3 regions of the Bacillus sp. FDAARGOS_235 genome follow, and region 3 is predicted to be linked to each of the others. Evidence: predicted binding sites of a transcription regulator. Region 3 holds the regulator's gene; each other region holds the start of a gene.
The links. The regulator Rex, encoded in region 3, represses fermentation and respiration genes when NADH is low (regulators of the CRP and FNR family bind a similar motif). The targets are predictions, from matches to a motif close to TTGTGAAATATTTCACAA.
Positions count from the first base shown of each region.

Region 1: a site for Rex is predicted at 4,631-4,648, ahead of nirB (NADPH-nitrite reductase large subunit). Genes of this name have one in related genera too.
Region 2: a site for Rex is predicted at 6,916-6,933, ahead of A6J74_RS19050 (DUF1641 domain-containing protein). Genes of this name have one in related genera too.

Region 1 is NZ_CP020437.2:884,053-894,624, forward strand. Features, by position in the region: gene A6J74_RS06120 (hypothetical protein) at 1-181, opposite strand, end outside; gene A6J74_RS06125 (glycosyltransferase family 2 protein) at 619-1,404, shown strand; gene A6J74_RS06130 (sulfotransferase family 2 domain-containing protein) at 1,567-2,355, shown strand; gene A6J74_RS06135 (hypothetical protein) at 2,688-3,026, shown strand; partial or broken gene A6J74_RS06140 (DUF3954 domain-containing protein) at 3,409-3,574, opposite strand; gene ric (iron-sulfur cluster repair di-iron protein) at 3,651-4,358, shown strand; gene nirB (NADPH-nitrite reductase large subunit) at 4,666-7,071, shown strand; gene nirD (nitrite reductase small subunit NirD) at 7,086-7,403, shown strand; gene A6J74_RS06160 (uroporphyrin-III C-methyltransferase) at 7,462-8,886, shown strand; gene A6J74_RS06165 (sirohydrochlorin chelatase) at 8,883-9,593, shown strand; gene A6J74_RS06170 (precorrin-2 dehydrogenase) at 9,586-10,056, shown strand; gene A6J74_RS06180 (hypothetical protein) at 10,250-10,572, opposite strand, start outside.
Region 2 is NZ_CP020437.2:3,333,670-3,344,241, forward strand. Features, by position in the region: gene A6J74_RS19025 (DUF4077 domain-containing protein) at 1-1,457, shown strand, start outside; gene A6J74_RS19030 (SET domain-containing protein) at 1,653-2,048, shown strand; gene murB (UDP-N-acetylmuramate dehydrogenase) at 2,435-3,352, shown strand; T-box leader at 3,458-3,674, shown strand; gene tyrS (tyrosine--tRNA ligase) at 3,727-4,986, shown strand; gene A6J74_RS19045 (NAD(P)/FAD-dependent oxidoreductase) at 5,183-6,361, opposite strand; gene A6J74_RS19050 (DUF1641 domain-containing protein) at 6,406-6,846, opposite strand; gene A6J74_RS19055 (winged helix-turn-helix transcriptional regulator) at 7,282-7,626, opposite strand; gene A6J74_RS19060 (MFS transporter) at 8,000-9,163, shown strand; gene A6J74_RS19070 (aldo/keto reductase) at 9,329-10,168, shown strand; gene A6J74_RS19075 (thioester domain-containing protein) at 10,293-10,572, shown strand, end outside.
Region 3 is NZ_CP020437.2:2,669,979-2,680,550, forward strand. Features, by position in the region: gene groL (chaperonin GroEL) at 1-1,360, opposite strand, end outside; gene groES (co-chaperone GroES) at 1,399-1,683, opposite strand; gene A6J74_RS15475 (CPBP family intramembrane glutamic endopeptidase) at 2,082-2,831, shown strand; gene A6J74_RS15480 (YdiK family protein) at 2,828-3,019, shown strand; gene A6J74_RS15485 (redox-sensing transcriptional repressor Rex) at 3,049-3,678, opposite strand; gene A6J74_RS15490 (ABC-F family ATP-binding cassette domain-containing protein) at 3,866-5,800, shown strand; gene tsaD (tRNA (adenosine(37)-N6)-threonylcarbamoyltransferase complex transferase subunit TsaD) at 6,274-7,290, opposite strand; gene rimI (ribosomal protein S18-alanine N-acetyltransferase) at 7,290-7,733, opposite strand; gene tsaB (tRNA (adenosine(37)-N6)-threonylcarbamoyltransferase complex dimerization subunit type 1 TsaB) at 7,747-8,439, opposite strand; gene tsaE (tRNA (adenosine(37)-N6)-threonylcarbamoyltransferase complex ATPase subunit type 1 TsaE) at 8,420-8,893, opposite strand; tRNA gene A6J74_RS15515 (tRNA-Asp) at 9,068-9,143, opposite strand; tRNA gene A6J74_RS15520 (tRNA-Met) at 9,146-9,222, opposite strand; rRNA gene rrf (5S ribosomal RNA) at 9,235-9,350, opposite strand; rRNA gene A6J74_RS15530 (23S ribosomal RNA) at 9,401-10,572, opposite strand, start outside.

The DNA of each region.
Region 1 (10,572 bases), 1.8 Mb from region 3:
CTGCTGGCTTCCCTACCATATTTGTTGGACCATGATATCTTACCTCGCTAGATGCTGTAACCTTCATCTCATTTCTAATCATCCCAAATTGTCTATAAATACGAACATTTTCAAGAATCTCTTCTAAACGAACCTGCGTTGCTTTGCGATCAATTTTAGGCGAAAAAGTTAATTGCACCATATATAAAAACAACCCTTATATATTTTGTTAATAAAAACAAAAAAGCGGACACCGAACTACAGAGCAATATTACTAATGCTCTTATAGTTCGATGTCCGCTGATTCTGCCAGTAGGACTATATTTATAGATATTGTTATATCATTTTCTCATATTTTAGTGATTTTCTTATTAGAAAAAGATTATTTTGTAACAAATTTATAAAATCCATCTTCATTGAGCACTTTATATCTAAAAGGAGTAATTATGAAAATTTTGGAATACATATTACTTAGATTGGTTGGATTGCATTATTCAGAACATGGTGGGCTATATTCTTTCATTGAGTGTTTTTAAATCTCAACATCCATTATAATTTTTAAAGAAAACTTTTTAGATCAAGTAGCATATCATACTAGACAAGGATATATTCCACAAAATTTTGAAAGGAGGACTCTTTATGAATACAACTTTAATTTCTCATTTTTATAACGAAGAGTATCTGCTTCCGTGGTGGTTAATGCACCATACAAAATTATTTGATCATGGTATTCTTATTAATCGTGGGTCTACTGATCGTTCGGTTGAAATATGCAAATTATTTGCACCTCATTGGGAAATCCGTGATTCAAAAGTATTAGAGTTTGATGCCGTATTAGTTGATCAAGAAGTAATGAACATAGAAAAAGAAATTACGGGCTGGAAAATGGTGTTAAATACCACTGAATTTCTTTGCTGTTCTAATAAAGAAGAGTTTTTTTCATCACTTACTAAATTAAAAAGAAAGATGTATTCCATTAGAACTATTTTAATGGTAGATGACCCTATGCATGCCTACACTAAACCGAGATATGGAATTCCACTTGTCAAACAACGTTTTCATGGAATAGTAATTCAGCCTAGTCCTCTTACCATTTATAACGGCGGTAGATTAATTCATAATTATTCGCATGGTAACTATTCAGTAGGAAGACATAACTCGTTCTATTCGTTTACTATTTACAAGTATCCTGCTTTCATTTTAAAGTTCTTTTACAGTCCATGGAACAACGCTATAAAGGACCGGAAACTACAGATTGGTCCTACTCTTTCTAAACATAGCGCCCAGAATGGTTTGGGTACTCATCATCTTGTAACACTAGCTAAATTAGAAGAAAATTATCTACACTATGCAAACTTAACTAGCGATCTTCGATTAATGCCAGAATATCAATTGTTATTTCCAGATTTATGTTTTCCAAATTAATTATTGTATCTATAAATCAACACAATCCATAATTATTCAAATAACGCTTTTATGAAAAGTTATTTCTCTTAAATTATTCAGACATTTTCATGGCTTATTTTCATATATTCAGTATTCCCTCAATACACTAAGAAAAGTATACAAAGTGAATGGAGGTTAAATATGCTTATCACAAATATTTATGATTTTATAGCCAAGTATGGGCGTCCCCCTCACTTTCACAAAGATTTCCCTTTAATCTTATTTTGGAGCCAAAAAAGCGGCTGCACTTCACTCGCATATTGGTTCTTTTATCACATTAATTTGTTTAAAGAAGTTGTAAAATATAGCCCATTTGTTCATAACTATGAATTTGAAATTTATAAAAATTCCATACCATATTTCACTGATTTAGCCAACGCATTACAAGCAAAAGAAAAAGACACGTATAAATTGGTAAGAAACCCTTTCAAAAGAGCTGTAAGTTCCTTTATTTCTCTTATACCAGCGCCATATTACGAATCCACTGAGTGGAAGCCAATCCGTCGTTATCTTTATGGTGATGAATCTTGCAATAAAAAGATTTCCTTTAAACTGTATTTATATTATTTAAAAGCGCATGCACCAAATTTTGAAGGTGTAAACCCACACTTCACACCTCAATATATACAAGGAGAAGAAGAGTTCGTTACAAATTACATTTACCTTGAAAAATTCTCTACCCATCTGTCTATCTTAGAAGACAAACATTGTTTAAAAAAATCTCCATTAAACGGATTAATAAACTCGTGGCATCACCAAAGTAATCTAGCAAATTACAAAGGTAACTATGCAGATGGTGATATTACAGATCCCTTATTCCCAAGGCATCCGACCTATGATAGTTTTTATGATGAAGAAACGATTCAATTAGTTGAAGATATCTTCAAAGAAGATTTCACTACTTACAAATATCCCTCAACATTACTTTAAAATATAAACATTTTCCTTATCATAAATTCATAATTATTACAGAGAAACTTAAGCCAACTACTTAAGTTTCCTCATAATACTCCTGCAAATTGAAGTTGGGCACTATTCTAATAGTGCTCTTTTTAATGAATTTCAATTTTCAAAAGATTTCTATTGAGTCCCCCTCCAAAATAACTATTTTGTTCGACTTTCTATTAAGCTCTTTTTTAATAAACCTTACAAATTCGTAATACTATTGTCACCTAAATAGATAGTTAATTGGTTAATTCTGGTTTAATATAACAGACTGTTAGATTGATTAAATAAAACATTATTGGTAGGTGTGACACTTGATGGCAAGAAAATTATTACGCTACGTAATTGTAAGTATGTTTTTTCTAACTATTCCGATTATATTTATACATTTTGTATCGGCTCAATCCATTCCAAAAGAATACAGTGAAGAATGGCCCACAGTAAAAAAAACTGCTGAACTAGTTACAATTGGTTACTTTAAAAAAGAGAAGACTCTTGATATTGTAATAAAAAAAGTTGAGCCTCCGGAAGAATATAGAACACATGAGATTTACCTATTCGGACATGTTGCTGACGATAAAAAACAAAAGATTTCTGCTATTGTAAATTTTAGTGAGAACTATTCAATTAGAGATACATCTGAAGATTTATTTTAAGTCAAAGAGTATTTAACTTATGTTAGATGCTCTTTTAGCTAAAATAACGCTTTTGTTAAGATCCACGCATCCATTTCTTAGGTGAAAAACTTTTATAAAGGCATTTTTTTAGACAAATTTACCAGATGAATTAACAGAAACTTCGTGTTATTCTTAATTTGTTGAATAACCCAATACATTCAACAATGCTCTTGACTGCATACTTAGTATGCAACCATCCATCCAGATACCTTAGCTAATACGTCCCCAAAATCGTTATTATTGCTAAGGTATCTTTTTAGATGCCCTGTGTGCAGGGCTTTTTTATTTCAGTGATAACGCTCTTTTTCCCATATAATTATTGATGCTTGTAGTCCCATTTCTTAACAAAATTCAAATTTGATTATATTAACCGAATTTTTCGCTCTTCCATACGAATTACTTTTCCATTTTGAATATACAAATGATTGTTCACCAAATCCACCTTGAGGTGGTTCTATTAGTTGGACCTGACCATTTTTAACAACATATATTCCGTTTATTTTCAAAACTGACACATAATAAGTGATTTATATCACCACATTGATTTTAATATATTGCTATTCTTGGTTTAGTTATCACATTAAACTTTATGGAGGCATTCATATGGAACATACATTTACTGAAACTTCTATTGTCGGTGAGATTGTTACACAATTTCCGAAAGCTAGTGATCTTTTTAAATCATATAGAATAGATTTTTGTTGTGGTGGTAATAAACCACTTATTGATGCAATTAATGAAAGAAATTTATCAGCAACAGAAGTACTTACAGAGTTAAATACGCTTTATGATAAAACAAAACTATTAAACGAGTCTGAAATTGATTGGAAAAATGCATCTTATCGCGAATTGATTGATTATGTTATAAATAAGCACCATCGCTATTTAAATGAAGAGTTGCCACAATTAAGTCCGTATGTAACGAAAGTATTACGCGTCCATGGAGCTAGTCAGCCTCATTTAGCTCAAATTCATAAGCTATTTCATGAACTTAAGATGGAATTAGAACAGCATTTAATTAAAGAAGAAACAGAAGATTTCCCATTAATTTTAGAATTCGAACAACATCCAACTGATGAAAACTATGCAAAATTACGTAAAGTAGTGGATGAGTTAGAGAATGAACATAACCACGCTGGCAATATTATTAAAGAACTTCGTAAAGTGACAAATGACTTTACTCCTCCAGAAGGAGCTTGTGGCACTTATCGACTTGTTTACCAACGTCTTGAAGCTCTAGAATCTGATTTATTTGAGCATATACATTTAGAGAATAACATTTTATTTCCACGTGCAATTACGAAAGCATAGATAAAGCACAGGACATGAGTATACATGCTCATGTCCTGCTTTTTCATTGTGTAAGAAATAGTCACACTTCCCCTATCATTTCATTGGGCAGCTTACTATTATTTAATTAGGTGCGGGTCTCTTCACTCCCCCACCTACCCATATAAAAAATTCCCTTTCACTTATCTCTCCACATAAATCCGAATTTTAACAATTTGTGAATCATTATTAAGATGTGATAAATATCACATCTCCCTCTTTTTTTATTTTCTATAATAGAAACATAATATACTTTGTTCAACATTTCACATAAAAAGGGGAAATGAATATGAAAAAACGTTTAGTTATGATCGGAAATGGTATGGCTGGCATACGCTGTATGGAAGAAATATTAAAACATGATAGTGATTCATATGAGATTACTATTTTTGGAGATGAACCACATCCAAACTATAATCGCATTATGCTCTCTCATGTTTTACAAGGCAAAACAAATATGCAAGATATCATTATGAATGACTACAGTTGGTACGAAGAAAATGAAATAACCTTGTATACAAACGAAAGAGTTCAAAGTATTAACCGAGAAGAAAAAATCATTATCACAGAAAAGAATCGTACTCTTACATATGACAAACTCATTATCGCAACAGGTTCTAGTGCTTTTATTTTACCTGTTGAAGGTTCTACCCTTCCTGGTGTGACAGGATTTCGAACAATTGAAGATACACAATTTATGATTGATACTGCTAAAGATAAGAAAAAAGCCGTTGTCATCGGCGGTGGGTTACTTGGCTTAGAAGCCGCAAGAGGTCTTATTGATTTAGGAATGAACGTACATGTTGTTCATTTAATGCCGAGCTTAATGGAGCAACAACTAGATACAAAAGCAGCTTCTCTCCTTCGTGAAGATTTAGAAGCACAAGGCATGAAATTTCTCATGGAAAAGAAAACGGTAAAAATTCTTGGTACAGACCATGTTGAGGGCATTCAATTTGAAGATGGTGAAGTTGTAGATTGTGATTTAATTGTAATGGCAGTCGGGATACGCCCGAATACGCAAATAGCAAAAGATGCTAGTTTAATTGTAAATCGCGGTATTGTAGTCAACGACTATATGCTAACAAATGATGAATCCATTTATGCCGTTGGTGAATGTGCAGAGCATGACGGTATCGCCTATGGCCTTGTTGCTCCTCTATATGAACAAGGTGCAATATTAGCAAAACATATAACGAATTTACAAACTGATGGATATACAGGCAGCATCGTCGGTACGCAATTAAAAGTTGCAGGTTGTGATTTATTCTCTGCTGGCCAAATCTATGAAGATGATCAAACGAAAGCAATATCCATCTTTGATGAATGTAAACGTTCCTATAAAAAAGTATTAATTCGTGACAATAAAGTCGCCGGTATCGTTTTATATGGTGACACAGCTGATGGTACACGCCTCTTTAGTATGTTAAAGAAAGAAGAAGATATACAAGAATATACACCTGCTTCCATTCTTCACAAAGCTGGTGAAGAATGTGAACTTGACGTTGCTACAATGAGTGCGGATGACACGATTTGTGGATGTAATGGTGTTACGAAAGGCACAATCGTACATGCCATTTTAGAACAAGAGTTAACGACTTTTGAAGAAGTAAAAGGCTGCACGAAAGCCGCCGGTTCTTGTGGTAAATGTCGGCCACTTGTAGAACAAATTTTATCTCATACACTTGGAGATGCGTTTGATGCCTCAGCACAATCTGCCGGTATGTGTGGATGTACAACTTTATCACGTGATGAAGTCGTAGAAGCGATTCATGAGAAAGGTTTAAAATCGCCAAAAGAAGTACGAAATGTACTCGGTTTTGCACATGAAGACGGATGTTCGAAATGTCGTCCTGCTTTAAATTACTATTTACGTATGGCAATTCCAGAAGAATATGAAGATGATAAATCATCCCGTTACGTTAATGAAAGAATGAATGGTAACATTCAGCATGATGGTACATTCTCTGTTATTCCACGTATGTACGGAGGCGTTACAACTGCAGATGATTTAATGAAAATTGCTGAAGTTGCGAAAAAGTATGATGTTCCTCTTGTGAAAATTACAGGCGCAAGTCGCATCGGTTTATATGGTGTTAAGAAACAAGATTTACCTAACGTATGGGCTGACTTACATATGACTTCTGGATATGCGTATTCAAAATCACTTCGTAATGTAAAATCGTGTGTTGGTTCTCGTTTCTGTCGTTTCGGTACGAAAGATTCATTAGGGCTTGGTATGCTACTCGAACAATCATTAGAAATGGTAGATACACCTCATAAAATGAAAATGGGTGTAACGGGCTGCCCACGTAACTGTGCGGAAGTACTTACGAAAGATTTTGGCGTTGTTTGTGTCGAAAATGGATATCAACTATATATCGGCGGAAATGGTGGTACGGAAGTGCGTGAAGCTGATTTTGTAATGATTGTCCCTACTGAAGATGATGTTCTTCGCATCGCTACAGCTTACATGCAATATTATCGTGAAACTGGTATTTACGGAGAACGCACTGCCTACTGGACAGAACGATTAGGCTTCGATCATATAAAAGAAATACTGCAAGATACAAATATGGTCACTAAGTTAAATGAGCGTTTCCAAACAGCTCGTAGCACATATACGGAAGCATGGGGACAAGCACTAGAAACGAATTCATTAAAAGCGATGTATGAAGTAGAAACTGTAAAATAAGGAGCGTGCAGTATATGTTACAAACGAAAGAAAAAATAAAAATTATGCGTGCGGAAGACCTTCCTATTCAAATTGGTAAAGAGGTGCAAATGAAAGGTACGTCTATCGCCCTATTCAGCCTTTCAAATGGCGATATTCGCGCTGTAGAAAATCGTTGTCCTCATAAAAACGGTCCATTAGCTGAAGGAATTGTATCTGGAGAATTCGTATTTTGTCCACTACATGATTGGAAAATTTCATTAATAACGGGTGAAGTTCAAAAACCTGATGACGGTTGTATTCAAACGTACGAAGTAGAAGTTATTGATGGTGACATTTATATCAACATGTAATTTACAAAAGGAAGCCTCCCCTGGCTTCCTTTTAAATAAAAATAGATGAGGTGTGAATATGAACGGATATGTATATTTAGTTGGTGCAGGACCAGGTGATGAAGGGCTTATTACAAAAAAAGCGATAGACTGCTTAAAGCGTGCAGATATCGTCTTATATGACCGCTTATTAAATCCTAGATTTCTTCATTATACAAAAGAATCATGCGAACTTATTTATTGCGGAAAAATGCCGAAAAATCATACTATGCGACAAGAAATGATTAACGCCCACCTCCTTCAATTTGCGAAAGAAGGAAAAACCGTTGTACGCTTAAAAGGTGGAGATCCCTCTATTTTTGGTCGTGTTGGTGAAGAAGCAGAAACTTTAGCATCTGCGGACATTCCGTATGAAATTGTACCAGGTATTACATCTAGCATCGCCGCTAGTAGCTATGCAGGTATCCCCCTCACCCACCGTAACTACAGTAATAGCGTCACTTTACTAACTGGACATGCAAAAGGTCCTTTGGCCGATTATGGAAAATATAATTCATCCCACAATAGCGACACAATCGCCTACTACATGGGTATAAAAAACTTACCTACCATTTGTGAAAACTTACTACAAGCAGGAAAAAAAGAAGATACACCCGCAGCAGTCATTGAATGGGGTACAACTGGGAAACAGCGCGTTGTCACAGGGACTCTAGCAACCATTGTTCATAACGTCAAAACCGAAAATATTTCTAACCCTTCCATGACGATTGTTGGTGATGTCGTTTCCTTACGTAATCAAATCGCTTGGAAAGAACGTAAACCATTACATGGTAAAAAAGTTTTATTTGCATCTGCAACAAATAAAACAAGTGTAATGAAGCAAAGGTTACAAGAAACCGGTGCAGAAATATATCAAATTCCAACTTTCAAAAAGGAAGAATATACATTAACACTTGAACAAATCAATGAAATTTTTAACGTTGATCGCCTTGTTTTTTGTTCAGCTGAAAGTGTAGAAATCTTGATGCAAGCATGTAGTAAATACCAGAAAGATATTCGTTCCTTACAGGCAGAGCTGCAGCACATGAATGTTGCCACTCAAGAAAAACTTATGCAATATGGGCTACTAAGTAAACAAGCAAAGTTCTCTTCCCATACAACTGTTTATTTAGGCAGAAATATTAACCGAATTGCTTTTATTCAAGAGAAAATTGGTGCTGGCTCCTATATGATGACTCATGAGTATACAATTGATCATCGTTTCGATGAAGTTCATTCTCGTATACTTTCTGAATTCTCATGGGATAGCATTGTGTTTGAAGGGCGTGCCTCAATTGATACTTTTTTATCAGAAATAAAACGACTTGGTTTTATTGATATTCTTACTCTTCCCTTCTCGTATACCGACGTTCCAACTTTACACTATGCGAATAAAGTCGGATTACATAATGTAGATGAGCAATTACAAGACATTATTATGAAGAAAGATTTGGTGCTACGATGAAAGGAATTGTATATGTTGGACACGGTAGTCGCCTGCAAGAAGGCAATGAACAATTTATTCGCTTTATTCAATCTGTCATGAAAGAACGTAACGAAAGAATTCAAAAAATAGCTTTTCTAGAACTAACAACACCTACCATTTCGGATGCAGTTACAGAAACAATACTAGAGGGAGCAACTGAAATAATGATTGTACCTGTTTTATTATTTGCAGCAGCTCACTATAAACGTGATATTCCTCTTGAAATAGAACAAATACAAAAGAAATACCCACATATAACATTTTCAGTTGTACCACCTTTTAGTACGCATCCACATATGGTTGAACTTGTAGCGAAAAGAATACGTGAAACTATTCCAATGCAAGGTAGTAGTATTTTACTCGTAGGAAGAGGCAGTAGTGACCCCCAGCCGATACATGAGTTACAACAAATCGGAGCAGCTGTCGAACGAAAACTCAGTATGCCAGTATCGTGCTCCTTTTTAACGAAAGGAACTCCCTCTTTTACTGCTGAGCTCAAGACTATAACATCGGCCGCATCCCATGTATATGTCATGCCGTACCTTCTCTTTACCGGATTATTGCTTCAAAAAATCAAATTGCATACAAAAAAATACGATCACGTTACGACTTGTAACTGCCTGAAGTTTGATACATATATGAAGTTGGCATTATTAGAGCGAATGGAGGAATGTGTGTATGTATAGCATGTACCCTCTTATGTTTAATCTACATAATAAAGTGGTCGTTATCATTGGTGGAGGTAAAATTGCATATCGAAAAGCGTCTGGATTAAAAAATACAGGCGCTTTCGTCACCGTTATTAGCCCCGAGATTTGCGAGGAAATGACAGAACTTCCCTATATTACTTGGAAGCAAAAAACTTTTAGTAATGATGACATTAAAGATGCTCATCTTATTTATGCAGCTACAAATCAACATACTGTTAATATGATGGTCAAACAGGCCGCCCACGATTTCCAGTGGGTTAACGTTGTAAGCGATGGTACAGAATCATCGTTTCACACACCTGGCGTTATAAGAAATAATGAATATATTGTCACTATTTCAACTTCTGGTAAAGATCCATCGTCTACAAAGCGTATGAAGCAAGAATTAACATCTATACTTCCTAAACTTATAAAAAAGCTTTCTCGTACTCACAAATAATAATCTATTTCTTAGCCAAAATAGTAATTACCTTTGGACAAACGTTTTTTAGAAGCGTTTGTTCTTTTTGTTTTGGTTTCTTTTTTGAAACTGCACAAGCAATCTGCGAAGAAAATGAATGGTGTCGGCAACTTGTAAACAAGTAAATGTTATGATAACTGCAACATTACGAGCAACTCTTTCAATTCATTTTTTACATTGGATATTCATTCAACCAAATTAGCGCTTGTTCATAATCATCGAAAAATTCCACAGATTCTTTCGTATTGGATTGTTGTAAATAATTCAGTATCTCCCCTTCTTCAAGAAGAAATGCAATTGCCTTACTATGATTCAAAATGGTTTCATTGAAGAACTTATCTTTCCATACTTTTTGAACAGAAAAATGATTTGGCGTGTATCCTTTTCTATCTACCAATAATTTGTATTTCCGCCCTTCAGAAATAAATTGCTGACAAACCTGCTCAAAATCATTAAACCATTCATACACATCCTCTGTTTTAATCTGACCAATTA
Region 2 (10,572 bases), 660 kb from region 3:
CACAGAAAAATCATTTATTGCTGTTTATCACGATTTGCAGTTTCTTCCTCGGGGTACTCGCAATTGGGTATTACGGATATATTTTTACAGAGCGAGCAATAGCATTTTGGATGTGTGGTATTTCTATCGTAGTATTTGGAACGCTACTTACTTTTATAGAAAGTATGGAAGCAATGTATAAATACATCATGACATGTATGCTACTTATTATGTCTTTCATTATGGTACAAGCATTTAATGAAAGCCCAGCTGTATTTCAAATGGTCTATTTTACATTAGCAGTTTCACTTATTTATTTGAGTGAACGTCTTATTTTAATTCTTGGTGGGGTAGCAGTTGTTGTTACATTTATACTTTGTAGTTATTGGCCAAATCAATTTTTTGCTTATACAGCATCATCTGAAGCTGCAAATTTTGCAAGCTTGTTAGCGATTGTAACGATCGCAATGTGGGGTGTCACAAAGATTGGTTCTAATCTTTTGGCTCGTTTAAGTGATGAGAAGCAAGCAGTGATGAAGAAAGCTCAGGAGTTAGAAGAAACGCAAAGGCTTATTGAGGAAACTGTTGTGAAGTTAGATAGTAATTTCAATCATTTAAGACAGAATATGAACACTTCGATGGAGTCGATGAGTGAAATTAATTTTGCTTTTGAAGAAGTGGCAGTTGGTACTCAATCACAATCAGAGATGATGTCACGTTCAGTAGAAGTATTGAATGATATGGAGGGAAATATTGACCAAATCATCTCTCAAGTAAGAAATGCTTCGATGCGTGTTGATAAAAGTTTGGAAATCTCAAAGGGTAGTGTAAACACTTTAAGAAATTTTGAAGCTAACATGAGAAGTTTAAATGATGTTGTTTCACAATCAGGAACGATATTTAGAGAATTGATGAAACAATCGAAACAAATTAATGAAATTGTAGATGTAATAACGAATATTTCAAGTCAAACGAGTTTGCTAGCTTTAAATGCAAATATTGAAGCTGCAAGGGCAGGAGAACATGGAAAAGGTTTTGCTATTGTAGCGAATGAAGTGTTAAAGCTTGCTGAAGAATCGAATCGTTCTGCGGGGAGAATTCAAGGAATTTTGAAGGAGTTTAGTAATCAAGCAAGTAAAGTAGAAGTGCAGGTAGAGAAGTCAGAAAGAGTACAAGAAGAGTGTAACGAAATGTTAGCAAGTGTTTTAACGAATGTAACGGATTTAGGGAAGTTTATTGATACGATTAATGATGTAATGAGAGAGATTGTTGGTCATCAAGAAAATTTCCAAGTTAAAACGACGAATATCGTTAAAGATGTGACACATGCTTCTAACGTAATTCAGCAAACTTCTGCAGCTACGGAAGAAGTGTTAGCAAGTATTGAAGAAGAGAAGAATCGAAATGATACGTCGGTGAAGACGCTACATACTGTTAGTGAGCAAGTGAAGTTGCTAGAAGATATTTTAGAAAAATAATATCGCTGAAAAAGAGCACAAATGATGTGCTCTTTTTCAGTTGAACGAATACTTGATAGGAATTTAATTGCTTTTCTATGAGTTTTCTGCCAAGCTTAAGGAGATAAAATTTAACTAATAGCTACTGATTATTAGTTAAATCTCGCGGATAGCGAGATAAAATACTTCAAAGAAAGAATTATATAGGTGACGCATATGATCGAAGTTAAGACTTCTGAACTTAGTGATGGAGAATTTAATAGAGGTGTATTTGCAACTCGTGATATTAAAAAGGGTGAGTTGATACATTCAGCACCAGTTATCTCTTATCCGAATGAACAGCATGAACATATTGAGAAAACGTTACTTGCTGACTACGCATTTGAGTATGGGGTAAATCATACGGCATTCCTTTTAGGATACGGCATGTTATTTAATCATTCATATAAGCCGAATGCAACGTATGATATCGTCTTCGAGAACCATACGTTTAACTTCTTTGCTTATAAGGATATAAAAGCTGGAGAAGAGATTTTAATCAATTATAATGGTGAAGTTGATGACGATGAACTATTATGGTTTGATAAGGAAAAAGAAGAGAACGAAAAGTAATATAAAGAGTATAGAAAGAGCGCATTCTGTGGGATGTGCTCTTTTTTTATATTGAAGAAAATAAAGTAAAGATTACAAAAAAATACCACTTTATTTTCGTGTGGTATAGTAAGATACTGAAGGATAGTGTTTTATAAAAGTTATATATTTTACAAATTGTTGTCTTTCTGATGACATGTCAAGTTTAGTAGTCCATTTGGGTTGCTTTATTATGCAATATATATTTTAATATGAGTGGCACCTCTTATAATTTAAGAGGTTTATAGGTGTCTCGAATTGATTTTGGGTACACTGTATCCACCACTTTAGTTTCATTTCATGTATGTGGGGATATTATGGGCCCGTATAGCGGGATAAAAAGAATATAGAAATAGAGGAATCGTAAAATGAATATGCAAGAGGTTTATAAATATTTAAGTACGGTATTGCCTGAAGGTCATGTTACACAAGATGAAATGTTAAAGAATCATACGCATATTAAAGTTGGCGGAAAAGCAGATGTGTTCGTTGCGCCTACGAATTATGATGAAATTCAAGAAGTTATTAAGTATGCTAACCAATATAATATTCCAGTTACGTTTTTAGGAAATGGATCAAATGTCATTATTAAAGATGGTGGGATTCGCGGAATTACGGTCAGTTTAATTCATATTACAGGTGTTACTGTAACAGGAACAACGATTGTAGCACAGTGCGGTGCAGCAATTATTGATGTATCACGTATTGCATTAGACCACAATTTAACAGGGCTTGAGTTTGCTTGTGGCATTCCAGGTTCAGTTGGCGGAGCATTATATATGAATGCTGGTGCCTACGGTGGTGAAGTATCGTTTGTATTAACAGAAGCTGTCGTAATGACAGGTGATGGAGAGTTACGCACTTTAACGAAAGAAGCATTTGAATTTGGATATCGTAAGAGTGTATTTGCGAACAATCATTACATTATTCTTGAAGCGAGATTTGAACTTGAAGAAGGTGTACATGAAGAGATTAAAGAAAAAATGGATGATTTAACGTATAAGCGTGAATCAAAACAACCTTTAGAATATCCGTCATGCGGTAGTGTATTTAAGCGCCCACCAAATAACTTTGCTGGTAAGTTGATTCAAGAATCAGGACTACAAGGAAAGCGAATTGGCGGAGTAGAAGTTTCATTAAAACATGCTGGATTTATGGTGAATGTTGATAATGGAACAGCACAAGACTACATCGATTTAATTCACTTCGTACAAAAGACAGTTGAAGAAAAATTCGGTGTGAAGTTAGAGAGAGAAGTAAGGATTATTGGAGAAGATCTACAATAATTTTTGAATTAAAAGCGTATAAAAGTATGAATTATTTTAAAATAACATTTGGGTATTGTTGACAATTTGTTTTCAATTCAATATAATGGCTAATAATTTAACAAATAACATACGTTGAAAGAGCCCAGTAGCAGTTTGTCACTGTTATCAAAGAGAGCTAGGGGTTGCTGGAACCTAGCACAAACAAACTTGTGAATTACACTCTGGAGTATCTTAGGTAACGCTAAGCGGAGTAGCAATCGATATTATTGCTAAGAGTGGTATGAATAGCTATGCTATTTATGCAAACTGGGTGGTAACACGGTGAATAATCGTCCCTATGTCATAGACATAGGGGCTTTTTTGTTTTAAAAAAATAAAGGGGATGACAAAAGATGAATATTATTGATGAATTAGAATGGCGCGGTGCTGTGAATCAACAGACGGATGAAGAAGGTTTACGTAAGTTAGTAGAAGAGAAAAAGATTTCACTATACTGCGGAGTAGATCCAACTGGTGATAGTATGCATATCGGACATTTGATTCCGTTTATGATGATGAAGAGATTCCAATTAGCTGGTCATCATCCGGTTATTTTAATTGGCGGGGCAACAGGAACAATTGGTGATCCAAGTGGACGTCAATCAGAGCGTCAACTGCAAACTTTAGAAGTAGTGCAGCATAATGTAGATGCGTTAACAGCGCAAATGAAAAAGCTATTTGATTTCGGTGGAAATAGCGAAGTGAAGATGGTAAATAACTACGACTGGACACATGAAATAAACATTATTGAGTTTTTACGTGATTACGGGAAAAACTTTAGCATCAATAGCATGTTAGCGAAGGATATTGTAGCAAGTCGTTTAGATACAGGCATTTCTTTTACAGAATTCACGTACCAAATCTTGCAAGCGATGGATTTCCATCATTTATACACGAAAGAAGATGTTCAACTGCAAATTGGTGGTAGTGACCAATGGGGAAATATTACGAGCGGGTTAGATTTAATTCGTAAGTTAGAAGGACATGAGGCGAAAGTATTTGGACTAACAATTCCGTTATTATTAAAATCAGACGGTACGAAATTTGGAAAATCAGCAAGTGGTGCGGTTTGGCTTGATGCTGAAAAAACAACGCCATTTGAATTTTACCAGTTCTGGGTGAATACAGATGATCGTGATGTAATTAAATACTTGAAATACTTTACATTCTTAGCGAAAGAGCGAATTGATGAATTGGCAACGAAGGTAGAAGCCGAGCCTCATAAACGTGAAGCGCAAAAAGTGTTAGGCGAAGAAATGACGAAATTCGTTCATGGAGAAGAGGCATTATTGCAAGCTGTGAAAATTACCTCGGCATTATTTAGCGGAGATATTAAATCGTTAACAGCTGATGAAATTGAACAAGGCTTTAAAGAGATGCCGACATTCCAGTCTTCCAAAGAGACGAAAAATATTGTAGAGTGGCTAGTTGATTTAGGGATTGAACCATCTAGACGTCAAGCTCGTGAAGACATTAATAACGGTGCGATTTCTATGAATGGTGAGAAAGTAACGGATGTAGGTACGGATGTTACTGTAGAAAATACATTTGATGGAAGATTTATTATTATTCGTAAAGGGAAGAAGAACTACAGCTTAGTGAAATTGGGATAATAATTTTTGTGGAAGAGTGGAAGTAAGAAAGATGCTTTCACTCTTTTCATATACACAATTCCGACACAAAAAAGTCAGTATATTTAGATAATTAAAAAGGGTTATAGTATCTCTTTGCCGAATATAAGTAAGTAGAGAATATTACGGATAAAAATAGCCCGAACCATGCCGGGCATGATTCGGGCTTATATTCAGATTAGTAAGCTAAGCTGAATAGACCTTTAATGTGTGATAAGTAACGAACGTTACTTGCTTCTTTCATTAATGATGCTGGTAAGCCTTTAAGTGGAGTATTGCTTGCTCCAATTGTAGCAACAGCATCTTTACGTCCTAGACTAGCAAGTGTTCCAGAGTTTACAGGTGCGAACTCTTCGAATGCTTTGCCTTCTAGTGCTGCGTATAAGTTGTATCCAATTAACTCACCCATTTGCCAAGCGATTTGTGCAGTTGGTGGGTATGGACGTCCGTCTGGAGCGAAGACAACAGCGCTGTCTCCAGCAACGAATACGTCTTTATGAGAAGTAGATTGTAGGTATGCATCAACTGTTGCACGACCACGGTTTACTTCAAGACCTGATTCACCGATTAATGGGTTACCTTGTACGCCGCCTGTCCAAACGAATGTGTTAGCAACAAGTTTTTGACCGTCTTTTAAGTCGATTTCATTGCCAGCAACGTTTGTTACAGGAAGACCAGTTAAGAATGTAACACCGCGTGCTTCTAGGCTAGTAGTTGCACGTTCGATTAAGTGGTCTGGTAATACTGGAAGGATTTTTGGACCTGCTTCAACAAGAAGAAGTTTAACTTCTTTTGGATTTACGCCGTGGCTTTTTGCAAGTTTAGGCATAATGTCAGCAAGCTCACCAACTAGCTCAACGCCAGTTAATCCGCCACCACCGATTACGATTGTAGCATCCGCTTCGTTTTTCGTTTTCGCGTATTCACGAATACGGTCTTCAACGTGTTTGTAGATTTTGTTTGCATCAGCAGCAGATTTTAATACCATGCTGTTTTCTTCTAGTCCTGGAATACCGAAGTAAGCAGTTTTACTTCCTAAAGCAACTACAAGTGCATCGTAAGATAATGTAGTGCCACCAGCTAGTTTGATTTCTTTGCTATCAACTGAGAATGACTCAACTGTTGCGATTTTAAGATCGATATCTTTACCTTTGAAAAGCTTTGTAAGTGGCATTGCAATTGCTTGCTCAGCAACGTTACCAGCTGCAAGGCGATGTAGTTCAGTGATGATTTGGTGTGTTGGGTATTGGTTAATCACTGTAACTTGTGCTTCTGATTTGCTGTAAAATTTACGTACGTTTAAAGCGGCAAGAAGACCGCCATAACCAGCGCCTAAGATGACAATTTGTTTTGACATAGTATGATATCCCCCGTCTTTACTAATTGTTGTTATAAGTTAAATTATTTATTGTTACGTTCTGCACTAATTTGAAGATATGCGTTCACAAAGCGGAACATTTTTTGTGCTTGTGGGTCTTTTAGTAATTTTAATAGACCGAATAGGCCGATAACTTCGTTGCTTTCGTCAGCACGATCTTTCGCTTCGATTGCAGTTGCAGCCATGCTTTTCACTGTATCTTTTACAGGCTCTACAAGCTCTGTGATTGCACCAACAGTGTCGCTTTTTAATACTTCATCAGTAGCAACAGTTTGAGCGAAGTCATAAGACTTAGTTAAAATGTTAACAAGCTCAGTTAATTTTGGAAGCTGTTCTACTAGTGTTGTTAATGATTCTTGTACCTCAGGTTTTAACAACTGATCAAGTACATCAAGTTGTCCTTGGCTAGCAGAAATTTGTACAGTTTCTTGTTCTGGCTTTGTTTGAGTCATAGTTTCTGGCATCTCCAATTCTCCTTTACGATAGCAATACTCTTATTTTTTATAAGTAAGATAGTAACCGTTTACGAAACTTTATACAAAGTTTCACAAAACACAATAAAATGCCTTTAAATTTATGACAGCAACTAAGCTGCAAACATAAATCTAAAACCATAACGTCTTACTTATTATTTATGAACTGTCCGATATATGGCTTGTCCGCATAATGGAAAAGCTCCGTTACCGGAAAGTGTATATAATATATATCCTATATTATATACTATATACACCTATGTTAACATAAAAATGATTCCTAATTATTTGATATTGAGTGTATAACGTAGTGCTGACAAGGTATGAAAGCGTATAAAATATTTTGTTTCAGTTAGAAATGTACATATATATATAGAAAAAAAGGAAAAAACGAACAAATTCATGTTCGTTTTTTCCTTTTTCCTATTATTCACCTTCCGCAATTAGCATCGATGTGTTACCTTCTTTTTCAAGATGGCATTCGCCCCAAGAACAAAGAGAATCAAGAATCGATTCTAAAGACCAACCGTAATCAGTAAGAGAATATTCTACTTTTGGTGGGACTTGATTGTATACTTTTCTTTGAATAACGCCGTCGTCTTCTAATTCACGTAATTGCTGCGTTAACATTTTTTGTGTAATACCAGGCATTGAGCGTTTTAGTTCACTCGTTCTCTTTGTACCTTTCGTTAAGTGACAAAGAATAACAACTTTCCATTTGCCGCCGATAACTTCTAAAGTCGCCTCTACAGGAATATTGTATTTCTTCATATGAAACCCTCCTTTTGTGAGCGAAGTAAGTTAAATAATATAAATGTTACTTTTTAGTACCTATAGCACTTTAAAGTACGTACTTTTTATTATGTTAAATATGTTTCATAATAGCACATGTAAGAGGCAAATGAGTAGTACGGTACTGAAAAGTGACTATGTTACTTTTTGGTGCCTATCGTACTTTAAAGTGCGTTCTTCAAAAAAAGGATGAAACCATTCATAATAGCATTTGTAAGTATGAAATATATGTTTTAGAAGATAGAAGGGCCCTTTTATCATACTATTATGATTGGATTTCTTGTAATAAGGAGGAATTCAATTGAGTTCATATACAGTACCATCTTCGGAAGTTCAGACGAATCGAAGAAGTATGTTTGCTTTATTAGCACTAGCAATTAGTGCGTTTGGGATTGGTACGACCGAGTTTATTAGTGTCGGTTTACTACCATCTATTTCAAAAGATTTAAATGTCTCGGTTACAACAGCTGGTTTAACGGTTTCCTTATATGCGTTAGGAGCGGCAGTAGGAGCTCCTGTTTTAACAGCGTTAACGGCTAGTATGTCGCGAAAGACATTATTAATGTGGATTATGGTTGTTTTCATTATTGGTAATGGCATTGCGGCGGTAGCAACAAGCTTCACTGTATTAATTATCGCAAGGATTGTAGCTGCATTTGCACACGGTGTGTTTATGTCGATAGGATCTACAATTGCGGCTGCAATCGTACCAGAGAATAAACGTGCTAGCGCAATTGCGATTATGTTTACTGGATTAACAGTCGCGACTATTACTGGTGTGCCAATTGGAACATTTATCGGTCAAGAGTTTGGCTGGAGAGTGTCATTTATGGCGATCGTTGTAATTGGAATTATTGCTTTCATCGCAAATAGTATACTCGTCCCATCTAATTTAAAAAATGGTGTACCTGTATCGTTTCGTGATCAATTTAAACTAATTAAAAATGGAAGACTGTTACTTGTTTTCATTATTACTGCACTTGGATACGGCGGTACATTCGTAACATTTACGTATTTATCACCGTTATTACAAGAAGTAACAGGATTTGAAGCAAGTACCGTTACCATCATTTTATTAGTGTATGGAATCGCCATTGCGATAGGGAATATGGTCGGCGGAAAATTATCGAATCATAATCCAATTCGAGCGCTATTCTACATGTTCCTTATTCAAGCGATTATATTATTTGTTTTAACATTTACAGCGCCGTTTAAAGTAGCTGGATTAATCACAATTATTTTCATGGGACTATTTGCGTTTATGAATGTTCCGGGGCTACAAGTATATGTAGTTATATTGGCAGAGCGCTTTGTTCCAAGTGCGGTTGATGTTGCTTCAGCAATTAATATTGCCGCATTTAACGGAGGAATCGCTTTAGGTTCTTATATAGGTGGCCTTGTAACGAATTCGTTAGGGTTAATCCATACTGCTTGGGTAGGCGGCCTTATGGTAGTAGGTGCTGTTATTTTAACAGCATGGAGTATGACATTAGAAAAAAGAGATCAAGTAAAATAAAGTGAAACTTTAATCAGTGGGGGTGTTCTTCCACCAATGATTATTAGTTGAACCAATCGGGCGTTTACGGGCAGTTTATCTCCCACCTAACGTCTTTGCTTCAGCCGAATTTTGAAGTGGGAATTTTACTGCCCGTTAATGCGGGATAAAAGGAGAGAAAATAAAATGAAAAACTTACAAAGTAAAACAGTATTAAATAATGGTGTAGAAATGCCTTGGTTCGGTTTAGGTGTATTTAAAGTAGAAGAAGGACCAGAACTTGTAGAAGCAATTAAATCAGCGATTAAAGCAGGATACCGTAGCATCGATACAGCTGCAATTTACGGAAATGAAAAAGCTGTAGGTGAAGGAATCCGTGCAGGTATTGAAGCGACTGGTATTTCAAGAGAAGAATTATTTATCACTTCAAAAGTATGGAACGCAGATCAAGGATATGACGAAACAATTGCTGCATATGAAGAGAGCTTAAAAAAATTAGAACTAGATTATTTAGATTTATACCTTGTTCACTGGCCTGTAGAAGGAAAATATAAAGATACATGGAAAGCGCTAGAAACACTTTATAAAGAAGAGCGTGTACGTGCAATTGGCGTAAGTAACTTCCAAATTCATCACTTACAAGATGTAATGAAAGATGCAGAAATTAAGCCAATGATTAACCAAGTAGAATATCACCCTCGTTTAACACAAAAAGAATTACAAGCTTTCTGTAAAGAACAAGGTATTCAAATGGAAGCATGGTCACCACTTATGCAAGGTCAATTATTAGATAACGAAACATTACAAGAAATTGCTGATAAACACGGTAAAACAACAGCGCAAGTTATCTTACGTTGGGACTTACAAAATGGAGTTATTACAATTCCAAAATCAACGAAAGAACACCGTATTATTGCAAATGCTGATGTATTTAACTTTGAATTAACAAAAGAAGATATGGAAAAAATCGATGCATTAAACCAAAATCACCGCGTTGGTCCAGATCCTGATAACTTCGATTTCTAAGATTAAAGTAGAGAAAAAGAGTGCAAATTATTTGCACTCTTTTTGTTGTGTTTATGTATAAAAAAAAATTCTAACTAAATACTACTTATTAGTAAATTTGTTATTTCATAAGGGGTTGTAAAACATGAATATAAAGCAATCGTTCAAACTTTTAGCTGTTTTTTTAAGTGTTTTATTTGTATTATTCCCACTTCAAAAAGCATTTGCAGAAGTTATGGACCATACAAAGTATGAAATGGATTGGAGTTATAGTAAGTCAAAGAAAAGACCAATCCGAACAGAGCTTATTAAAACGGCAGATGGAAAAATTGCATTTTGCTTAAATGTAGATTTGAAATCTCCAAGTGGTCAAGATTTACCGGAAATGGGAAAAGTGGATATTAACGTGTACCGTGTACTATTAA
Region 3 (10,572 bases):
TGATTGCGATTTGACGAACTGGCTCTTCTAGTGCACGAAGTACGATGTTGATACCTGTTGCTTCGTCGCCTTCAGCTACGATAGAAGCTACTTTCGTGTATACGTTCATAAGTGAAGTACCACCACCTGCAACGATACCTTCTTCTACTGCTGCACGAGTTGAGTTAAGTGCATCTTCAATGCGAAGTTTGCGCTCTTTTAACTCAGTTTCAGTTGCTGCACCTACTTTAATTACTGCTACGCCACCAGCTAATTTAGCAAGACGCTCTTGTAATTTTTCACGATCGAATTCAGAAGTTGTTTCTTCTAATTGCGCACGGATTTGACCGATGCGAGCTTCGATTTGTTGTGTGTTTCCAATACCTTCAACTACAGTTGTGTTTTCTTTCGTTACAACGATTTTACCAGCGCGTCCTAAAGATTCAACTGTAGCAGATTTTAAGTCACGTCCTAATTCTTCAGTGATTACTTCGCCACCAGTTAAGATTGCGATATCTTCTAGCATTGCTTTACGACGGTCACCAAATCCAGGAGCTTTAACAGCCACTACATTGAATGTACCACGAAGTTTGTTCACTACTAATGTAGCTAAAGCTTCGCCTTCTACATCTTCAGCAATGATAAGAAGTGGTTTACCTTGTTGTACCACTTGCTCTAATACTGGTAAGATTTCTTGGATGTTAGAAATCTTTTTGTCAGTAATTAAGATATATGGGTTATCAAGAACAGCTTCCATTTTGTCAGAATCAGTAATCATGTAAGGAGATGCATATCCACGATCAAATTGCATACCTTCTACTACGTCTAATTCCGTTGTGAATCCTTTAGATTCTTCTAAAGTAATAACGCCGTCGTTACCAACGCGCTCCATTGCTTCAGCGATTAATTGACCTACTTCTTCGTCAGCCGCAGAAATAGCAGCTACTTGTGCGATAGAAGATTTACCTTCAATTGGTTTAGAAATCGCTTTTAATTCTTCAATTGCAGCAGTAACAGCTTTTTCGATACCTTTACGAAGACCCATTGGGTTTGCACCAGCTGTTACGTTTTTAAGACCTTCACGAATCATAGCTTGCGCTAATACAGTTGCAGTTGTCGTTCCGTCACCAGCTACATCGTTTGTTTTGCTAGCAACTTCTGCTACTAATTTTGCACCCATGTTTTCGAATGCATCTTCTAATTCGATTTCTTTTGCGATTGTTACACCATCATTTGTAATAAGTGGTGAACCGAATTTTTTCTCAAGTACAACGTTACGACCTTTTGGTCCAAGCGTTACTTTTACTGCGTTTGCAAGAGTGTCGACACCGCGAAGCATCGAACGACGTGCTTCTTCACTAAATTTAATATCTTTTGCCATAATAATTGACCCCCTTGGAATTTTTAAGATTTATATAATTAACCGATAACTGCTAAAATGTCACTTTCACGTAAAATCAAGTAGTCTGTACCTTCGTATTTTACTTCAGTACCTGCATATTTTGAGAAGATGATAAGATCACCTGCTGCTACCTCTAAAGCAACACGCTCACCATTTTCAAGCACTCGACCAGTACCTACTGCAATAACTTTACCCTCTTGTGGTTTTTCTTTTGCAGTGTCTGGTAATACAATACCACTTGCTGTTTTTTCTTCTGCTTGAACAAGCTCAATTACAACGCGATCACCTAATGGCTTTAGCATGAACAATAACCTCCTCATTGTGTTATGTAAATTTTTTATTAGCACTCGAGTCACCCGAGTGCTAACACACTTATAATAATAAATAATCTCAATTTCTTTTGCAAGTAAAAAAATCATAATTTTTTCGCAAATTACTATATATACTCTTCTATATAAAATCCTTCTTCTACTACCTTTACTATATGAATCGTTGTTTCCACTACTCGTATGTTACAATATGAAAGACACCCTAAGTTGTTTTCGCTACACACACAACTTTTTCCTGTCTTCTATTTTAATTTCCAATGCAGATTTACAAAAAAAACATAATTCGAATGAAAGTTTATATCGTAGGTAGCATATTACATGTTATCCTGCCTTATCTCATACACTAGAGTTAGAAAGGATGGTTAAACCATTTGAAGAAACAATATTGGTGGATTATCGTTACATACATTTTAATGCAATTGTCGGGTATTGCCGGATTACCACTTCTTCTGAAAACCGGACTATACGATAATAGAGGATTTACCAACGAGGAAAAGTTTCAACTAATAACCGGACATTGGTCTATTATTAGCTTTTTCATTGCACTATGCGTTGTAATTTGGTTACTTAGAACAGATATTCGTGACAGGCATTTAGATGCAATGCGCTCTTCTGTTCCAGCTACAATCGGGTGGATTTTTATCGGGTTCTTCTTAGCAATCATCTCACAAAGTATTGCAGGTATGATTGAAATGTATCTATTAGGGATTACACCTGGATCTGAGAATACAGACCGACTTATGGACATCGCAAGAACGACACCTTGGTTCCTTATTGTTATATCTATAATCGGACCTATTTTAGAAGAAATCGTATTTAGAAAAATTTTATTTGGTACACTTTATAAGAGATTTAATTTCTTCGTTGCTGCTATTATTAGTTCACTCGTATTCGCAGCGATTCATTTTGATTTTACTCACCTATTGGTATACACTTCTATGGGGCTCGTATTCGCCTTCTTATATGTAAAAACGAAACGCATTATCGTTCCTATAGCAGCCCATGTAGCAATGAATACATTAGTTGCCATTGGACAGATTTTCATGAGCAATGAACAAATTCAAGAAATGATTAAAGAAGCTGAAAAAATGCAAGGCTTTATCGGAGGATTTTTTGTATGAGAAACTCACCATTGTTCATGGCTGCATTGTATTTCCTTCTCGGATGTATCTTTACACGTTTCGCCATTACGAACGTGACAGATACAATCTGGAATATGTGGACAATACTATTTGCAGTTATGGCAACAATTGATTTTAATTTGGCACTTCGCCTTATATTAGTGAAATTCACAAAGAAAAAACAATAATAAAACGCAGAGGTCACCTCCTCTGCGTTTTATTGTGGATAATTCTTTAAAAAGTAAACAAGCGTTTGTAGCTCTACAGCTAAATCAATATGATGAATTCTTATATTCTCTGACACATTTAAGCGTGCTGGTGTGAAGTTTAAAATACCGTGCACGTTTGTTTCTGCCAATCTATCGGCTACAGATTGCGCTACTGTAGCGGGTACTGTTAATATTGCCACTTGTATATCATTTGATAACCTTTCTTCTAATTCATCTAAATGATATACAGGAATACCCCCGATTTCTGTTCCAACTTTCTCTTCACTAACATCAAATGCCATTTCAATTTTTGTATTATTGTTTTTCGTGAAATTATAATGTAAGAAAGCGGTCCCTAAATTACCTACTCCAATAAGCGCTACACGTGTTATATCATCTTGATCGAGTGTTTCACGGAAAAATGATAATAAATAATTTACGTTATATCCATATCCCTTTTTCCCTAATGCTCCAAAGTATGAGAAATCTCTTCGAATAGTTGCGGAATCAACCTTTACCGCTTCACTCAATTCGGCTGATGAAACACGTTGCTTACCAGAAAGAGATAAGTTTTGGATAAATCGATAGTATAGAGGCAATCGTTTAGCAGTGGCTTGCGGAATTTTCTGCTGATCCATATAACCTCTCCTCTCTTCCTATCTTTATTCATATACTTGAATCGAATACAGAAGTTTAGTACTTATGAATTTCCTTGTATAATAAAGAGAAGAAGTATTCTCTCTTTATTTTAAACTATACACTATTTTTAGTATGATTGAGAAATATAAACATGGCAAAGTTAAGAAATTATTTGAGGTGAAAACATTGATTTTATTACAAGTAAACGGGCTTTCAAAATTATACGGTGCCGAAACGATTCTTGCAAACATAAAATTGGAAGTGCAAACGAAAGATCGTATCGCTTTAGTTGGACGAAATGGAGCCGGAAAATCTACATTATTAAAAATTATCGCCGGTGAATTATCTCATGATGGCGGCGAAATTATAAAACCGAAAGATGTCTCAATTGGGTACTTAGCTCAAAATACTGGATTAGAAACATCATTAACAATTTGGGATGAAATGCTAACCGTCTTTACACACCTACAGCAAATGGAGACAAAACTTCGAAGGCTAGAGCAAGAAATGGGAAAAGAAGAAAACTTTTCAAATGCCGCTACATATGAAAAATTATTAGCTGATTATGACCAATTGCAATTAGATTATAAAGATCAAGGCGGCTATCAGTACGAAGCAGATATTCGCTCCATTTTAAGCGGTCTTGGTTTCCCTGTTGAAACGCATCAGACGACAATTTCTACGTTAAGTGGCGGACAAAAAACGAGATTAGCTCTTGGGAAATTATTATTAACGAAACCAGACTTACTTATTTTAGACGAGCCTACAAACCATTTAGACATCGAAACATTAACGTGGCTTGAGCAATACTTACAAGGTTATCCTGGCGCAATTTTAATCGTTTCTCATGACCGTTATTTCTTAGATAAGCTTGTTACACAAGTATATGAAATTTCGAATAAAGAAAGCAGACGATTTGTTGGTAACTACAGTAAATATTTAGACTTAAAATCAGCCCTATACGAACAAGAAATAAAGCGTTACGAAAAGCAACAAGATGAAATCGCTAAACTTGAGGACTTCGTTCAAAAAAATATAGCACGTGCATCTACGACAAAACGTGCACAAAGCCGTCGTAAACAATTAGATAGAATGGAATTATTAACCAGACCATTAGGTGACTCTAAATCAGCCTCATTCCACTTCGATATTGAAAAACAAAGTGGAAATGATGTTTTACAAGTAAAAGATGCAACCATCGGTTATGATGAGGATCCTATTATTGAACATGTAAATATGCGCTTAACTCGGGGAGATAGTGTTGCCTTAGTTGGACCGAATGGAATTGGAAAATCCACATTATTAAAATCCATTGTGAATAAGTTACAGCTATTACATGGAGATGTTGCTTTCGGATCAAATGTATCTGTTGGTTATTATGATCAAGAGCAAGCTAACTTAACATCTTCTAAGCGCGTTTTAAATGAACTATGGGATGAATATCCGCTTCAACCCGAAAAAGAAATTCGCACTATATTAGGTAATTTTTTATTCACAGGGGATGATGTACTAAAACCAGTATCTTCTCTTAGTGGTGGACAAAAGGCCCGATTAGCTCTCGCAAAACTTATGATGCAAAAATCCAATTTATTAATTCTCGATGAGCCAACGAACCATCTTGATTTAAATAGTAAAGAAATTTTGGAGAATGCTTTAATTGATTATCCAGGAACTCTTCTATTCGTTTCACATGACCGCTACTTCATTAATCGCGTAACGACTACAGTTGTCGAATTATCAACAGAAGGTGCGCAAGAGTATTTAGGTGATTACGATTACTATGTGGAGAAGAAAAATGAAATGATTGAACGCGCAGCATTTGAACAACAAGAACAGCAAGAAAATCAGGCACCTGTTCAAAAAACTGTAGCTCAAGAAAAATTAAATTATCTCGAAGAAAAAGAGCGTAAACAATTAGAACGTCAACGCACTCGAAAAATCGAAGAACTAGAACAAAACATCGTAAGCTTAGAAGAAGAAATTGCTACGTTAGAGGATCAGCTTTGCTTACCAGAAATATATGCAGATTATGAAAAGGCTAGTGAGATTACAACGAAAAAACAAACATTACAAGAACAACTTGAAGCCTGTATGGCAGAATGGGAAGAACTGCATATATAAGCTAATTTAAACAAAAAGGATGTCTCATCAGTCGAGGATTTTTGACTAGATGACATCCTTTTTATTTCCCTTTAGAATCAGTTTCGTAGTACATGAAATTATATCGACGATTTTTTGAATGCACATACCTTAACTTAAAATATATAAACAATTCGACAAGAAACATCGTTTTCCCGACAAAGATTGACAATTGCAGCAACCAATATGATAAGAGGAGGATTTTTCAAAAGTTTTTTAGGATATCTTCTCGTTTTTATTTCCCGAAAAAGAATTCATTTAAAGGTCAGACTTCATCCGTTTTATCCACAAGGTTATACACATATCCACCTTTATAAAATAAACATCAAAATAACTTTTCCACATTATCCACATTTAACAAAAAAGTTATTAACAGTTTATATACACAATAAAACCCACATTATCAACAGATAATATGGGTTTTATCCACAAGCTGTGGTTAATTTTGTGTATAACTATGCTTCAATATCTAAGCCTGGGTTTGCATTTAAAGCTAATGTCGCACGTTTTCCTTGTTCGTATGCAATTGTACCTGCAGCTGCAATCATTGCTGCATTGTCTGTGCATAAAGATAACGGCGGGATAATTAGCTCTATATCTTCTTTTCGTGCAAACTCTTCTTCTAGACGTGCACGAAGCCCTTTATTAGCAGCTACTCCACCAGCAAGAAGCAATTGCTTTACATTATACGCTTCTGCTGCACGAGATGCTTTCGTTACAAGTACATCAATTACACTCTCTTGAAAGCTTGCTGCTAAATCTTCCGGTGCAATTTCTATACCACGTTGTTTTGCGTTATGCACAGTGTTGATAACTGCTGATTTCAATCCACTAAAGCTGAAATCATACGAATCGGGTTCTAGCCATGCACGAGGCAAATCAATTGTTGGCTTCCCTTCATGCGCAAGGCGATCAATATGAGGACCACCTGGATACGGCATAGATAGCGTACGAGCTACTTTATCATATGCTTCTCCTGCTGCATCATCTCGCGTTTCACCAATCACTTCAAATGAACCATGTTCTTTCATATAAACAAGTTCTGTATGTCCACCCGATACAACAAGTGATAGTAGTGGGAATTGAACTTCTTTTACTAAACGATTCGCATAAATATGGCCAGCAATATGATGAACACCAACTAGAGGAATATCATGTGCAAAGGCTACCGCCTTCGCTGCATTTACTCCTATTAAAAGTGCTCCTACTAAACCGGGTCCCTCTGTTACAGCAATTGCATCAATATCCTCGAAAGTTATATTCGCTTCTTTTAAAGCTTCTTCTAACACAACTGTAATTTCTTCTACATGGTGACGGGATGCAATCTCTGGTACAACCCCGCCAAAACGCTTATGACTTTCAATTTGTGATGCAACGACGTTCGCAATGATTTCCGTTCCATTTTTAACAACTGCTACTGCTGTTTCATCGCAGCTTGTTTCAATACCAAGTATAATCGTATTTTTTTCCATTATATATTCACCCACATTACAAGACCATCTTCCTGATTGTCTGCATAGTATCGTTTACGAATTCCACCATTTTGAAATCCGTATTTTTTGTATAACTGCTTTGCTACTTCATTTGATACGCGTACTTCAAGCGTCATTGTTTTTACCCCTAGTTCTTTCGCTACGGAAATAACTTCTTTCAATAGGGCATCTCCTAACTTTTGACCTCGGTATTCTGGCAAAATAGCTATATTTGTGATATGTGATTCATCAATAATTATCCACAATCCACAATACCCGATTACAAGGCCATCTTTTTCTAGCACAACATAATGTGCATGTTCATTCATCGTTAATTCACGTTGAAAGGCATCTGCAGTCCAAGGAGTTGAAAAAGATGCTTCTTCAATAGCTACAATTTGAGCGATATCATCGAGTTCCATCTTTCTAAATATCATATCCATCTTCTGCAAGCTCCTACTTGTTTTGACTTTCTAACCACTTTGTTTCAGCTTCAGCTAAACGAAGGTAACTAGGAACAAATGAATGTACATCTTGTTCCTCTTTTTGTAACCCTAAGAAAGCTAACTCACTTGGTCTTGGATTATTTTTAGTGAAAGGAGCAAATACAGCTTGATTGCCTAAATGTTCTATAATTGTTTCTTTATGCAATTTAACATCGTTACCGATAAATAAAACAGGCTGTCCTTTATCTTTTAACATTTGCAACCAGTCTACAATAAGAATAATTCGATCTTCTTCTATTGAAGTTAACTGCTCTCCTTCATATGTATATAATCCAGTATAAATTTGTCCACGTCTTCCATCAAATAAAGGACAAATTAACCCACTAAAGTTAGCACCGTTTGCAGCTACTACTTCTAAACTTGATACACCTACGATTGGTATTTGAAGTGACCAAGCTAATGTTTTTGCCGCTGTCACACCTATGCGAACTCCTGTATATGATCCAGGTCCAGCAGCCACAACGATTTTAGTTAATTCTTTTGGTTTTACACCACATTCTTTTAATAGTTGCTCTACAGCTGGCATAAGGCGTACAGAATGGTTTTTTGTTAAATTTGTAATGATTTCCCCAATTACGTTTTCTTCCTCAATAAGGGATACACCCATTACGTAATTTGAAGTATCAATTGCTAGTACTTTCATCTTGTAATAGCTCCTCACATAATCTAATATAACGGTCTCCAACTGGCTCGAGTACAATTTTTCTTGTGTCATCTCCAGCATGGAATAAACTAATTTGTAACTTTTCATTCGGTAAATATGCTTCTATCAAATGAGCCCATTCTACTACCGTAATTCCTTCACCATAGAAGTACTCATCAAAACCTAAGTCTTCTTCACTTTCCGCTAAACGATACACGTCCATATGATATAACGGCAATCTTCCTTTATATTCTTTAATAATGTTAAAGGTAGGACTATTTACAACTCTTTTCACGCCAAGACCTTTTGCTAGCCCTTTTGTAAAAGTCGTTTTACCAGCTCCAAGATCTCCTTCTAAAATAATTACATCTTGTGCCCGGGCAAGTTCACCTAGTTTTTCTGATAATCTTTGTGTTTCCTCAGAAGATTTTGTTGTTACTTCATATTTACTCACAGACTTCACCTACTTTACTCACAATGTTCTCTGCTCTTTATTATACAGGTTTTGAATATATAAAAAAGTCCTTAGGAGTTGTCCTAAGGATAGTTTGACTGTCTTTATTAGTTTTTTGTTAAAACAAATAAAAAAATACGAAACAACTTGTTTCGTTCTTTTCTTTATATAAAATGGCGGTCCCGACCGGGGTCGAACCGGCGATCTCCTGCGTGACAGGCAGGCATGTTAACCACTACACCACGGGACCATTGGTTGCGGGGACAGGATTTGAACCTGCGACCTTCGGGTTATGAGCCCGACGAGCTACCGTGCTGCTCCACCCCGCGATGATATAAATAGCTTGGCGACGTCCTACTCTCACAGGGACAAGGTCCCAACTACCATCGGCGCTAGAGAGCTTAACTTCCGTGTTCGGTATGGGAACGGGTGTGACCTCTCTGCCATCATCACCAAACTATTGAAGGCATATTCCTTCAAAACTAGATAACATTTGCTACATATTATATGGTTAAGTCCTCGATCTATTAGTATTCGTCAGCTCCACATGTCACCATGCTTCCACCTCGAACCTATCAACCTGATCATCTTTCAGGGATCTTACTAGCTTACGCTATGGGAAATCTCATCTTGAGGGGGGCTTCATGCTTAGATGCTTTCAGCACTTATCCCTTCCGCACATAGCTACCCAGCTATGCCCTTGGCAGAACAACTGGTACACCAGCGGTGCGTCCATCCCGGTCCTCTCGTACTAAGGACAGCTCCTCTCAAATTTCCTACGCCCACGACGGATAGGGACCGAACTGTCTCACGACGTTCTGAACCCAGCTCGCGTACCGCTTTAATGGGCGAACAGCCCAACCCTTGGGACCGACTACAGCCCCAGGATGCGATGAGCCGACATCGAGGTGCCAAACCTCCCCGTCGATGTGGACTCTTGGGGGAGATAAGCCTGTTATCCCCGGGGTAGCTTTTATCCGTTGAGCGATGGCCCTTCCATGCGGAACCACCGGATCACTAAGCCCGACTTTCGTCCCTGCTCGACTTGTAGGTCTCGCAGTCAAGCTCCCTTATGCCTTTGCACTCTACGAATGATTTCCAACCATTCTGAGGGAACCTTTGGGCGCCTCCGTTACACTTTAGGAGGCGACCGCCCCAGTCAAACTGCCCACCTGACACTGTCTCCCGGGTCGATAAGACCCGTAGGTTAGAATTTCAATACAGTCAGGGCGGTATCCCACCAGCGCCTCCACCGAAGCTAGCGCTCCGGTTTCAATGGCTCCCGCCTATCCTGTACAAACTGTACCAAAATTCAATATCAGGCTACAGTAAAGCTCCACGGGGTCTTTCCGTCCTGTCGCGGGTAACCTGCATCTTCACAGGTACTATAATTTCACCGAGTCTCTGGTTGAGACAGTGCCCAAATCGTTACACCTTTCGTGCGGGTCGGAACTTACCCGACAAGGAATTTCGCTACCTTAGGACCGTTATAGTTACGGCCGCCGTTTACTGGGGCTTCAGTTCAGAGCTTCGCTTACGCTAACCCCTCTCCTTAACCTTCCAGCACCGGGCAGGTGTCAGCCCCTATACTTCGCCTTACGGCTTCGCAGAGACCTGTGTTTTTGCTAAACAGTCGCTTGGGCCTATTCACTGCGGCTTTCCGTTAAGAAAGCACCCCT